3 regions of the Herbaspirillum sp. GW822-FHT03A08 genome follow, and region 3 is predicted to be linked to each of the others. Evidence: riboswitches for the same ligand, from Rfam matches in the RefSeq annotation. Region 3 holds a riboswitch; each other region holds the start of a gene.
What was found. Region 3 has a riboswitch for cobalamin ahead of AC1RN6_RS01145 (TonB-dependent receptor family protein). Riboswitches for the same ligand answer to the same signal wherever they lie in the genome.

Region 1: another riboswitch for cobalamin. It lies ahead of AC1RN6_RS05985 (TonB-dependent receptor); the one in region 3 lies ahead of AC1RN6_RS01145 (TonB-dependent receptor family protein).
Region 2: another riboswitch for cobalamin. It lies ahead of AC1RN6_RS17550 (CbtB domain-containing protein); the one in region 3 lies ahead of AC1RN6_RS01145 (TonB-dependent receptor family protein).

The regions. Positions count from the first base shown of each region.
Region 1 covers NZ_JBXANR010000002.1:214,229-218,351, forward strand. Annotated here, with positions in the region: gene AC1RN6_RS05985 (TonB-dependent receptor) at 1-1,918, opposite strand, end outside; cobalamin riboswitch at 2,181-2,451, opposite strand; gene AC1RN6_RS05990 (ABC transporter substrate-binding protein) at 2,572-3,810, shown strand; gene AC1RN6_RS05995 (GGDEF domain-containing protein) at 3,851-4,123, opposite strand, start outside.
Region 2 covers NZ_JBXANR010000005.1:301,563-305,685, reverse strand. Annotated here, with positions in the region: gene AC1RN6_RS17565 (cobaltochelatase subunit CobN) at 1-116, opposite strand, end outside; gene AC1RN6_RS17560 ((2Fe-2S) ferredoxin domain-containing protein) at 109-447, opposite strand; gene AC1RN6_RS17555 (CbtA family protein) at 523-1,263, opposite strand; gene AC1RN6_RS17550 (CbtB domain-containing protein) at 1,292-1,501, opposite strand; cobalamin riboswitch at 1,678-1,944, opposite strand; gene AC1RN6_RS17545 (hypothetical protein) at 2,145-2,582, opposite strand; gene AC1RN6_RS17540 (hypothetical protein) at 2,647-2,808, opposite strand; gene AC1RN6_RS17535 (methyl-accepting chemotaxis protein) at 3,125-4,123, opposite strand, start outside.
Region 3 covers NZ_JBXANR010000001.1:223,887-228,009, reverse strand. Annotated here, with positions in the region: gene AC1RN6_RS01155 (chemotaxis protein CheA) at 1-645, opposite strand, end outside; gene AC1RN6_RS01150 (protein phosphatase CheZ) at 645-1,364, opposite strand; cobalamin riboswitch at 1,805-2,108, shown strand; gene AC1RN6_RS01145 (TonB-dependent receptor family protein) at 2,170-4,119, shown strand.

The DNA of each region.
Region 1 (4,123 bases), on a different contig from region 3:
ACAGATTGCCGGTGCGCTTCGGCACGAACTGCGGACGATATCCCGCCAGCGAAGTCGCTTTGCCGCCGACCGAGGCGGTGAAGTTGTCAAAGCGCGCCTGCAGCACCGACGCATTGGCTTCCACGCGCCAGTCGTCGTTCACCTTGAAAGTCAGCGAGCCTTCCAGACCGCGTGAGGACTGCTGGCCGACCGTATCGGAAATCGACACGTTGTTGATGTTCGGCGCCAGCAGGTTGTTCTTGATGATGCGGTAAGCCGCCAGCGTCCACTCCACGCGGCCGTTCCACAAGGCTTGCTTGACGCCGACTTCAGCCTGCTTGCCCTTGGAAACGCCATACTGCATTTGCGACGCGCTGATGCTCGCCAGCGACGTGACCGGATCCGAGGCGACGGCGTATTGCGCATAAAGCGAGGTGTCGGCGACAGGTGTGAAGACCACGCCGGTATTCCACGATATCGCATTCTGATTGCCGTTGGCGCTGGTCAGCGTAATGAAATCATCGCGCTTGGTCTGATAGTTGTCGCCGCGCAGACCGCCGGTGACGGCCCATTGCTTGCTCAGTTGATAGCGGTCTTGGAGGAACAGGCCGGCCTGATCGACCGTGACGCGATACAGGGCGCGGATAGACGGTGAGTTGCCTTGCGAGAAGACGCCCGGATTGAAGTTGAGCGCATTGACCGTGCTCGATCCGGCGAAGTTGCCGGAAGTGTTGGTGTTGTCGTTGCGGTCGTACAGCGAGCGGTTGAAGTCGAAGCCGACCACCAGCTGGTTCTTGTTGCCGAACAGTTCGCTGTCGATGGTGGCATAGCCGTGATCGCCGTATTGCGTCTGCGCGCCGACGATGTCGCGGTAGTTGGAGCGCGCCACGTTGCCGGTGGCCGGGTTGTACGTGTAGGTATAGGTTTCCTTGTAGCGGCGGTCGTGCTTGATCAGGTAGATGTCGTTATTGAGTACGACCTTGTCGCTGAGCTCGTAGCGGGCGCGCAGATAGGTGCGGTTTTCGGTGAAGCGCACCTGGGCGTCGTCGACGTTGTAGTTCTTGAAGCGGGTGCCCGGCACGATGGCGCCGTTGACGATGGGCGTGCCTTCGTAGCTGCCGGGATGGATGTCGGCGTAGTCGTTGGCCAGCGTCAGCGTCAGGTCGCGGGTGGCCTTCCACAGCAGCGAGCCGGAGACGGTCAGGCTGTCGCTGCGGCCGCGGTCCATCCAGCCGTCGGAATTGATATGGCTGACGTCGAGGCGATACGCCAGCGTGTCGCTGAGCGGGCCGGTGCTGTCGAAGGCCTTGCGATAGGTGCCGAACGAGCCGGCCGAAAATTGCACTTCGTTGGACTGCTGTTTCAGATCGGGCCGCTTGGGCACCACGTTGACCGCGCCGCCGACGAAGCCGGTGCCGTACAGCACCGATGCCGGGCCATTGAGGAATTCCACGCGTTCGACATTCCACGGATCGGTCGGGAAGGTCACCACGCCGCCGGCGTTATACAGCTGCAAGCCGTCGTACAGCTGCGAAATCGAATTCGGGCCGTAGAAACCGCGTGCCGACAGCGAGTTGTTGCCGTTGCCGGAGAACGGCACCGAGGTGATGCCGGGCGCGCGCGTTTCGGCGTCGAGCAGGGTCTGATAGCCGCGTTCGCGGATCGTGTCGCCCATGATGACGGCGACGCTGGCAGGCGTTTCCAGCGGCGTCAGGTTGAGGCGGCCGCCGGCGGTCGATGGCGTTTTAAGCGTGCTGCTATTGTCGGGCGCCGAGACGGTGATCTCCGGCAAGGATGCTTTTTCGGCCGTTTGCGCCGCCGCGGATGCGGCATCGAGTGCGGCGAGCGTGCCGAAGGTGCCGGCGACGGCATACGACAGACGCGGCAAATTGAACAAGTGGCGCAGTTTGCCCGCGCATAGTGATGCAGAGTGTTTCATGTGACCTTCCCTTTGATGAGCGCCATGTCCGCGTTGCGTGATGGCGCTCTGTTTTTGTACGGCGCGCATCCCCGCGCGCTGTGATCAAAGGAAGCTGGCAAACAAGAGTAAGAGTGAAAAGCGAAGACTTGCGGACGGACATCGGGCGTGACAAACGCAACGAACCGGTCGCCTTGGGCAAGAGCCGGAGGGTGCGGTGCAGCGGATTTCAGATGCGGTAGTCGTGTGCAGTGCTTCGCAGTTCACGACATACCCCGGTCGCTCGCTTCCATCCGTTCTGGCCGGTATCCGGGCTAACAGAACCGATCGCCTCGCCTTCCCATGCCTGAAACATCAAGCGGCACAGTGGACTATGGAGACAACCTGCCATGCAGCAACATCCTGCACGGCGCCTGTTTTACCGTTGCGGGGACAGCACACGTTTGCCGCTGCAGTCATCGAGTCATCGGATAGTTACCGGACTGCAGCGCGTGTTTCCCGTTTAACTGCAATCAAGGAATCTGATTGCGAGCACCAAAACTCCGCCATGATACTTGCGCGGGTGGGTTCTCGCAATCGCGCCATCCCGATAGTGTCGGATTGGCGGTAATGCCGGTTTCATGTGCTTTTTGCCGACGCTCGCTATACTTGTCGTCTTTACAGGGAAGGACATCATGACTTCGCGCAATCGCCTCAACTATTTCAGTTATTCATTGCAGTTCTCCATCGCTGCGGCGGCCGTTGCTTTCGGCGCCGGCAGTTTTTCCGCCAGCGCTTCGGCGCAAACCACCATCAAGATCGGCGAAATCAACAGCTACAAGGCGCAGCCTGCTTTCCTTGAACCGTACCGTCAGGGCTGGGAAATGGCGCTGGAAGAAATCAACGGCAGCGGCGGCGTGCTCGGCAAGAAGCTGGAAGTGATTTCGCGCGACGACAACGGCAATCCGGGCGATTCGGTGCGCGTGGCGGAAGAGCTGGTCAAGCGCGAGCAGGTGTCGCTGCTGTTCGGCGGCTTTCTCTCCAATACCGGCCTGGCGCTGACCGACTATGCCAAGCAGCGCAAGATTTTTTTCCTTGCGGCCGAACCGCTGACCGACAAGATAGTCTGGCATAACGGCAACAAATATACCTATCGTTTGCGTCCCTCGACATACATGCTGGTGGCGTCGCTGGTGAAGGATGCGGCCAGGCTCAAGAAGAAGCGCTGGGCCATCGTCTATCCCAATTATGAATACGGCCAGTCCGCCGTCGCCAGCTTCAAGACGCTGATGAAGGCGGCGCAGCCGGACATCGAATTCGTCGCCGAACAGGCCACGCCGCTGGGCAAGATCGACGCCGGCGCGGTGACGCAGGCATTGGCCGATGCCAAGCCGGATGCGATCTTCAACGTGCTGTTCGCCACCGACCTCGGCAAGTTTGTGCGCGATGGCAATACGCGCGGTTTGTTTGACGGCCGCGAAGTGGTGTCGATGCTGTCGGGGGAGCCGGAATACCTCGATCCGCTGCGCGCCGAAGCGCCGAGCAACTGGCTGGTCACCGGCTATCCCTGGTACGCCATCAACACGCCGGAGCATAAGAAATTCGTTGACGCCTATCGCAAGAAATACAACGACTATCCGCGCAACGGATCACTGGTCGGTTATAGCGCGCTGATGTCGATCGCGGCGGGTTTGAAGAAAGCGGGAAGCGCCGATTCCGACAAGCTGGCGGCGGCGTTTTCGGGTCTGAAGGTAGAGACGCCGGTGGCGACGATCACCTACCGCGCGCAGGATCACCAGTCCACGCTGGGCGCTTTCGTCGGCCGTACCGGCGTCAAGGACGGCAAGGGCATCATGAGCAGCTTCGTGTATGTCGACGGCGCCAGCCTGCAGCCGTCGGATGCAGAAGTGAAGAAGCTGCGCGCAGCGGATTGATCAATGCATGACTGGGGCGCGGGATGACGCAGCGCTTGCGTCAGGCCTGCGCCCCGCTTCTGTCGATGCTATTATCGACGTGCTTGCCGTCGTTCGCCGGCAAGGACTTTTCCCCTGACGAAATCCGGTTGCGTCCGCTGTTCTTGGCGATGTAGAGCGCGCGGTCGGCGCGCGCGCTAAGGCGGTCCAGGGTTTCTTCGCGGATCGCCGTGGCGAGGCCGATGCTGATGCTGTAACGGCAACTGCCGAAATCGCCGCTCACCACGTGCTGCTCTGCTTGCAGGCGCAAGGTTTCCGCAATGCGCGCAGCGTC
Region 2 (4,123 bases), on a different contig from region 3:
AATTGCGTCAACGCGTGATGAAGAATGGCGAGATCGGTGGAGGCATGCGTCAGCACCGCAATCCGTGCAGATGGCGCGAATGGTGTGGCGACGGATTGTGTTGCCTGGTCAGACATTTTCCGGCTCCTCGGGATTGACGTCGCCGCTGCCGAGGCGGTGAAAAATCAGATCAGTGACTTCCTGGCCGCCTTCGAGATGCTCGGCCACCACGCGTTCAATCGCGGCTGCATCCTCGCAGCGGTACCAGACGCCTTCGGGATACACCACCACTACCGGCGCCTGCGCCTTGCAGGCCACCATGCAATGCGTGCGGGTGCGCTTGACGCGCAGTTCTGGACGCGCATCGATCTGCTCGCCGAGGACGGCGAACATGGCTTCGGCCAGCACGCCGTTTTCGGTGCAGCGTGGGCCGGTGCACATCAGGACGTGCCGGTGGTGGGTTCTCATAGCATTTCTTTACTGGCTAAAATGCCGATCCGGCCCGCAAGGGCCGGATCGGCATTAACAATTCCAGCCCGGAACTCAGGCGAATTTTTTATAAAAGTAACCGGTCAGCCCACCCAGCGTCAGCCAGAACAAGCCATTGGCCAAGGCTGTCGCGTGGATGAATGCCTGCGCCAGTTCTTCCGGCGCGGCGCTGCCATGCACGGCCGGATGCGGCGCACCGATGAGATGCGGCACGATCAGCAGCGCCACGCCCAGCAACTTCAGCGCCCAGTGACGCGCATACACACCAAGTCCCAGTCCGGCTGCGGTCATGCCAGCTGTCATGACCCACCACAATTGACGCGCATGCAGCGGCGCAGCCACGGTGCCCGGAACTTCAGGCGGCAGTCCCAGCGACGGCGCCACGAAGAACACCAGATAACCTGCCACGCCCCACACCAAACCGGAACGCCATGTCACCTGCTTGCCAGTCATCACGATCGCGGCGGCGAGGAACAGGCCGAAACCAATTGCCATGCTGATATTGGCCAGCACGGTATAGGCGGTGCGTTCGAAACCGTTGGCCGGCTCCCACTCTTCACCTTCATGTTCGTGCTCGTGCGCTTCTGCAGGTGCACCGGCGGCAGGCGTTGCCGCGGCATGGGCTTGCTCGTGCGCCTGTTCATGAGCCTTGGCCGCAGCCGCTTCTTCGTAGACCTCCGCCTGGAGGATGATTTTGGAGACTTGCAACTGCTGCACACCAGTCAGCAAGACGCCGGCACAAGCGCCAGCCAAGAGGACGGTGGAGGCAATCCGCCGCAATACTGCGAGATTCATCATTCAATTGTTCCGCGGAATATTCTTCTTAGTGGCAAGGAAAACCTGCCGAATGGCGGCCGTCATGCGCGGCGTTGTGCAGTTCCACCGCCGAAGCAAAACCGGCGGCGTAGATCAGGCCTGCACCCAGCACTAGCGCGGCAATGCCCGGCAAAATGCGATCGCGCCATACGCTGGAACCGGTGGAGGAATCGATGGTGCTGGTGTCGTTGGCGGATGCGCCGGTGGTGAGAGCCATGTGTTTTCCTTCGAATAAGCGTTGAAGCCAAACCGGTAATGGCGCTGACAAGACTGCAACAGCGCACATAACGGAAATAACGGAAACGTCACGAAGGAAAATGAGGAAACGACGCGGGGTGCAGAAAAATCACGCAATCCGGGAAGCAGTCCGTCGATCGCCCTCCGCGATGCAAAACAAGTCGTATACCGAGGGCCGGTCTCCGGGCTTGCGAAGGGTTCGCGGCGAGAATGATCTGACCGGAACCGGAATTTGCGCCTTCCCATGCCGTGTCGATAAAACACTTCATGCACAGTGGCTGGATGCAGATTCGCTGATTCGCTTACCGTTGCGGGGGCAGCGCCGGAATGGTTTCCAGAGAGATGATCTGGATGAACGCACCGGCTTCCCGATTAAATCCGGCGAAAGAAAATACGCCGGATACCCAAGGCAATGCTACCCCGGCAGTATAGGTGTGTGGAGGGATTCTGGCAACCGGAAGAGGCGCTGAAACAATGTCTAAACCAGCCTGCAGCCGGCTTGGAATCGGCATAAAACCAGGCTTCGGGGACGGGATGCGCAAGACCCGCGACGGGGTCAATGCGCAGTCCCAGAGGATTCGCTGGCGATCAAATAGCAATGAGCTATGGATTTAGCCGGGCGATTAGTTGGAATTAGGGCCTTTTGCGACCTTTTTAGGCGGCTCCGGCGTCAGATTGATCGGGTCGCTGGCCGGAAAAGTATCTTCCAGCGCATCGTCCAGATCACGGTCGCGCTTGACCTTTTTGGCGTCTTTGACACTATCCGTCTGCTTTTCAAGCTCGCGCTCGTCCGCAGCGACGATATCCTCGCCGCCTTCATTGTCGCTCGCCACCTGCTCGACCGACTCGGGCGTTTCAGGTGCGCGGTCGCGGCTGCCACGCTCAACCGAGGCGCGTTCGCCGGTGCCGGTGGAATCGCTGTCTCCTTCGGTGGCGATATTCGTCATGTCGCTGCCGCTGTCGGATGTGTCGCTGGGGCCTAGTGCGTGGTTGTCGTGACCTTTGCTGAGCTCGCGATCCGAGATCGGCAATACGTCAAGATCGAGTGTGCTGGTAGCCATGATTATTCCTCGTTAAATCGGGTAAAACTACGCGGGTAAAACAGGGGTGAAACCAGTTCCGGAATCACCCACCGGACATCTTCAACGGCGGCTCGGCGGGATCCGTGTCGGGAATGCCCGGTTCGCTCGGATTGAGCGGCGGATCCTGCACCGGGTTGTATTCATCCGGCGGAATATCCTTCGGCGGCGGTGGCGCGGTCGGCGGGATGTCTTGCGGTGTATGCATGCGCGCTCCTCACAGCGGATTCTGGTGGGGAATCGGATCCTGCTGCGGCGTCGGATCGAGCGGCGGCACTTCAACGGGTGGGATATCTTGTGGCTTATGCATGTTATGTCCTTTCTGATGCAGCGATGCGTACAGTAACGTAATGAAGCACGAACAACGCCGACGAACCGTCGACGAGCGGCGACACAACATCAGGCTACGCGCTCAGGCACGTGCTGCGTATAGGACAAACACTTTTTCGGGCTTCATCAACTCTTACGCGTAGGCAGCGGGTTGATCCGGCGTAAGGGTGACAAGGGGATGCCGAGGAGATCGATCAGGCAAGAGCGGGCGCTATCATCGGTATCTCCCTGCTGTGCAAAGCCGATACGGCGCCGGCCGCCGGCAAAGCGTTCAACTCAGTTGGCATGCCATGCAAATTCTCATGCAGATCAGCCGGCTCTTCGCCAACCCGGAAGGCACTGACGGCATCCCACAGCTTGTGCGCCTGTTCCTGCATATCGGCTGTCGCCACCGCCGCCTGCGCCACCAGCGTTGCGTTGGTGCGCGTGACGGCATCGATTTGCGTAATGGCCTGATTGAGATCGGCGATGCCGTGACTCTGCGCGTCGCTGGCGGCGGCAATTTCATCCATGATGCCGACCACGTGCTCAACCGAGTCAACGATCTCGCGCATGGTCTGGCCGGCGTCGTCGACCTGGCGGCTGCCGGCATCGATGCGCTCGACAGAGTCGCCGATCAGCACTTTGATTTCCTTGGCGGCAGCGGCGCTGCGCATGGCAAGATGGCGAACCTCTGTCGCCACCACGGCAAAACCGCGCCCTGTCTCGCCCGCCCTCGCCGCTTCCACCGCTGCATTCAGCGCCAGGATATTGGTCTGGAAAGCGATGCCGTCGATCACGGAAATGATGTCCACCACCTTGCGCGAGCTATCCTTGATCGCGGTCATGGTGCCGACCACGGACGACACGATGTCGCCGCCGCGCGAAGCCACGCCGGCAGCCGATTGCGCGAGACGATTGGCTTCGCCGATCTGCAATGCGTTGCGACTGACGATGCCGGTCAGTTCCGCCATGGCGCCGGCGGTTTGCTGCAGCGAACCGGCCTGCGCTTCGGTACGTGCCGCCAGATCAGTATTGCCGGCGGCGTTTTGCTGCGAGACGCGGAAGATGCTTTGCGTGCCGTTGCGCACTTCGCTGACGGTTTGCAGCAGACTCTGATTCATGCGGCCCAAAGCAGCAAGCAACTGTCCTGTTTCGTCCCGGCCGCCTTCGGCGATATGGGCAGTGAGATCGCCCGCTGCAACGCGGCTGGC
Region 3 (4,123 bases):
ATGGCTGGAGACTGCTGCGCTTTCTTCAGGCGCAGCATCGGCAGGTACATCGGCAATCGCGGATGCTGTTGCTGCGACATCGCCCGCACCGCCGGAAACCGCCTGATACAAGGCATTCCAGTCGAGCGAACCATCCGCGCCGAGAACGCTGGCGCCGCCATTGGCGGAGGGCGTCGAGATCGCGGAGGAAGATGCAGCTGCGGCCGGTGCTGCGGCAACCGGGGCCGCTGCAGGTGTTGCAGCGACAACCGGAGCAGCATTGCCTTCAATAGCTTGCGTCAGAATGTCTTCCAGGTCTTGCGGCATGGAAGCCAGGCTGGCCGGATCGGCGCCGTTGGACAGTTCATTGAGCTGGTCGGCGACAAAACCGCTGGCCTGCAATGCAGCCTCGATCGCCAGCGGCGTGACCGGCGCTTTGCCGGTACGCAGGGCGTCGAACAGGTTTTCCGTCAAGTGACAGGCCGATACCATGGCCGGCAAATTGACGAAGCCGGCGCCACCCTTGATGGTGTGGAAGGCACGGAAAACCGCGTTGAGAATTTCCAGGTCGTCAGGATGCCGTTCAAGAGTCAGCAGATGCTCTTCAACGTTAGTCGCGAGGTCCAAAGCCTCAACGACAAAATCCTTGAGCATTTCGTCATCCATTAGAACCCCAGGCTATCGAGTAAGTCGTCCACATCATTTTGCACCATGGCGGAGCCGGGAGAGGAGGGCCCGTTGAGCAGTTCTACCGGTTTTTCCATGGCAGCCTTGACTTCCGGCGGCGCATTGTCGCGCAGCAGTTGCGCCAGTTCGCGCTCGGCCACGGCGGTGATGCCGACGATCTTCTTGATCAGTTGGCCGGTGATGTCCTGGAAGTCCTGCGCCATCATGATTTCGAGCATGCGGGCTTTTTCGACCTCGGTGGCTTCGATGACGGCGGTGGAGAATTTCTTGGAGTCGTTCGCCAGATTCTTGAATTCGTCGATGGTCATCTGACCTGCGAACAGGCGTGCCCAGCGATCATCGATGTCCTTGGCCTTGCTGGCTAGCGCGTCCTGGGCTGGCATGCCGGCGTCGATCGAGTTGAGCACCTTGTTGGCGGCTTGTTCGGTCAGCGTGGCGACGTGTTCCAGGCGGCCCTGAGCGTCGCCGATCTGCGATGCGACATCCGACAGCGAGCGGTCGTAACCGAGTTCGCGCATGGAGTCATGCAGCAGACGGACGATGCCGCCCAGACGTTCGTACATGGGTTTGTCGGACTGATCTTCCAGCGATGCAGCCGGGCTCGCGGACGAGGCGGGTTCTGCTGCTGCAGTCGCGGCAGGCAGCGTTTGCGCCGAAATCTCGTCGAATAGTGCCTCTAAATCAACATCGTCACTCATGATCTTCTTTTCTCCATACAAATTTGATGCGTTATTTGCTTCTGCCGCAGATGCAGACAATCTTTCACAACTGAATTACATGGGGGTTCGACGAGATGGTCCGGTGATAGAAGCTCCTGTTCTGACAGATGGCTCAGGCAATACATGTCGTCAATGGATATCGGCCGGGAACACAAAACCTGTAGGACACGCGTCCGCCCGGTTCTGCTTGCCGCACCGATGTTTACTGTTGCTGATTTCCCCGAGTGACGCCTCGGTCGAGGCGGACTCCCGCTATTTGTTGAATGGATTATAAGGCCCTGTCAAGCTGCTCCATCGGCGAAAAAGCGATGAAAATTCCCCATTTCAATGACGTTATGGCGAGGATGTTGGTTTGCAGACAATCTTACTGCAAGCCTGCTTCGTTTGTCACAACAGATTGCCGGGAGTGGCGTTGCCGCATACAATTGCGCCGTTTTGGTGCTCGCCGGCGCATTTGCGCCCTCAGTCCGGCGAGTTAAACGGGAAGTACGGCGCGGAGAGCCGAGTGATTCATTGTCTGTCCGCGAACGTACGCTGCCCCCGCAACGGTAAGCAAGCGCTGTCGCATCCGACAGCAAACTGCCATGATTCGCCACTGTGTTCGCCCGGCCTGGTTTGATGTCCGGAGGCATGGGAAGGCATGGCAGTCGGTGCGGTCGTTGTTTTTTCGACCAGTTTTTGCCAGCTTGCAGCCCGGATACCGGCCAGACAGGGGAAGGTCATGCCTTCACATTCAATCCGGCTTGCGGGGAAGCGGGCCGGAGATGCTTATCAGAAATAGATCATGAAACATTCCGCTTTATCCTGGCGCGCCGTTGCCGGTCCCGCTGTCATGGCTTCGGCCGCTTTGTCCGTTCAAACTGCTGCAGCACAAACCTCAACCCAGACTGCAACCGCCCCGGGCCTGACGCCGGTTGTGGTGACGGCTTCACGCTTTCCGAATGATCCGGCCTTCAGTCCGGTGGGCGCGACCGTCATCGGCGCCGAGGAGATCCGTAACGCCGGTATCAATAACGTCAACGAGGCGATTCGCAAACTCGGCGGCGTGTATGGCCGTCAGAGCCTGGCAGGGCCTGGCGACTATGCGCTCGACATGCGCGGTTTCGGCAGCAACGGCGATCAGAACATGGTGATTCTGATTGATGGCGTACGCTTGTCGGAGAATGAGCTATCGACGGCTTTGCTGTCATCGGTGCCCATCGACAGCGTCGAGCGCATCGAGATCATGCGCGGCGGCAGCAGTGTGCTGTACGGCGATGGCGCCACCGGCGGCACGATACAGATCATCACCAAGCGGCCGGCGGCGGATGCCGTGCATGGCACTGTGGTTGGTGAGGTCGGCAGCTACGGCTTGCGCAGCGGGCGCGCCAGCGTCGCCAAGGGATGGGACGGCTTTGCACTCAATGCGGCGTACAGCAAACAGCACGCCGATAACTATCGCGACAACAATTACAGCAACCAGGAAAATTTCAGCGGCACGGCGCAATGGTTCTCCAATGAAGGCCGCTTCGGTTTGCGCGTCGATCTGGCGCGCGCCGATTATGGACTGCCGGGTTCGCTGACGATGGCGCAGTTTCTCGCCAATCCTCGCCAGACTGCCAACCCGCAGGATTACGGTTCTTATGACAGCGATCGCATTACCGCTTTTCTGGAGCGCAAATCTGGCGCGTTCGATGTTGCAGCGGAGCTTTCTCATCGCGAGAAGATTTCGCGTTCCAGCTATAGCGGCGCTGCCATCACCGAAGTGCATAGCCGCACCATGCAATTCTCGCCACGCCTGCGCCACGTTGCCGAAAACCGGTTGCTGAAAAATGAGCTGGTCACCGGCATCGATTATTCCGAATGGCAGATCGGCAATATCAACGGCAGCAGCGATGCTTCTCAGACGGCGCGCGCCGCCTATGTGCGCGATGAATTGCAGATCGCCGGAAATACGCGCATCGCACTCGGCGTGCGGCGTGAAGTCTTCGACAAGAAGAGCGTCATTGGCGGCTATGACAAGGGGCAGGGCGTCAATGCCTGGGACGCGCAGGCAAGCCATGCGATCGTTCCTTCCGTGCGCGTCTTCGGCAAGGCCGGGCAAAGCTATCGTTTGCCGACCGCCGACGAGAATGGTTTCACCGCATTGGCAACCGGGCAGGTTCTCAAGCCGCAGACTTCGCATGATCTGGAGTTCGGTGCGACTCTTGGCGGTGCAGACAACAACGCCACGCTCAAGTGGTTTCGCCATCGTCTCAAGGACGAACTGTTTTTCGATCCGACCGCCGGTGCGTTCGGCGCCAACGTCAACCTTGATCCGACCAAACGCCAGGGCGTTGAGCTGGAAGCCAGTGCGCGCCTGAACCAGGATTTCAGCCTGAAAGCCAACTTCCAGCATATCGTCGCCACCTTCACCGGCGGTCCGAACGCCGGCAAGGAAATGGTGCTGGTGCCGAAGAATACGGCGTCCGCCCGCCTGAACTGGAACTACGGCAATCAGACCGCCAATGTCGGCGTCCTGTGGGCCGATTCGCAACGTTATGGCAGCGACTTCAGCAACACGTGCAACGCACGCATGCCGTCGTACACGACCTTCGATGCGCGCTATGCGGTGCGCGTAAGCGCGTGGGAATTCGCGCTCACAGGCAGCAACCTGACCGGCAAGGATTATTTCTCGCAGGCTTTCGGTTGCGCCAGCGGCATCTATCCGGACAGTGGGCGTACAGTAAAATTCACCGCACGTTATGACTTCTAACGTC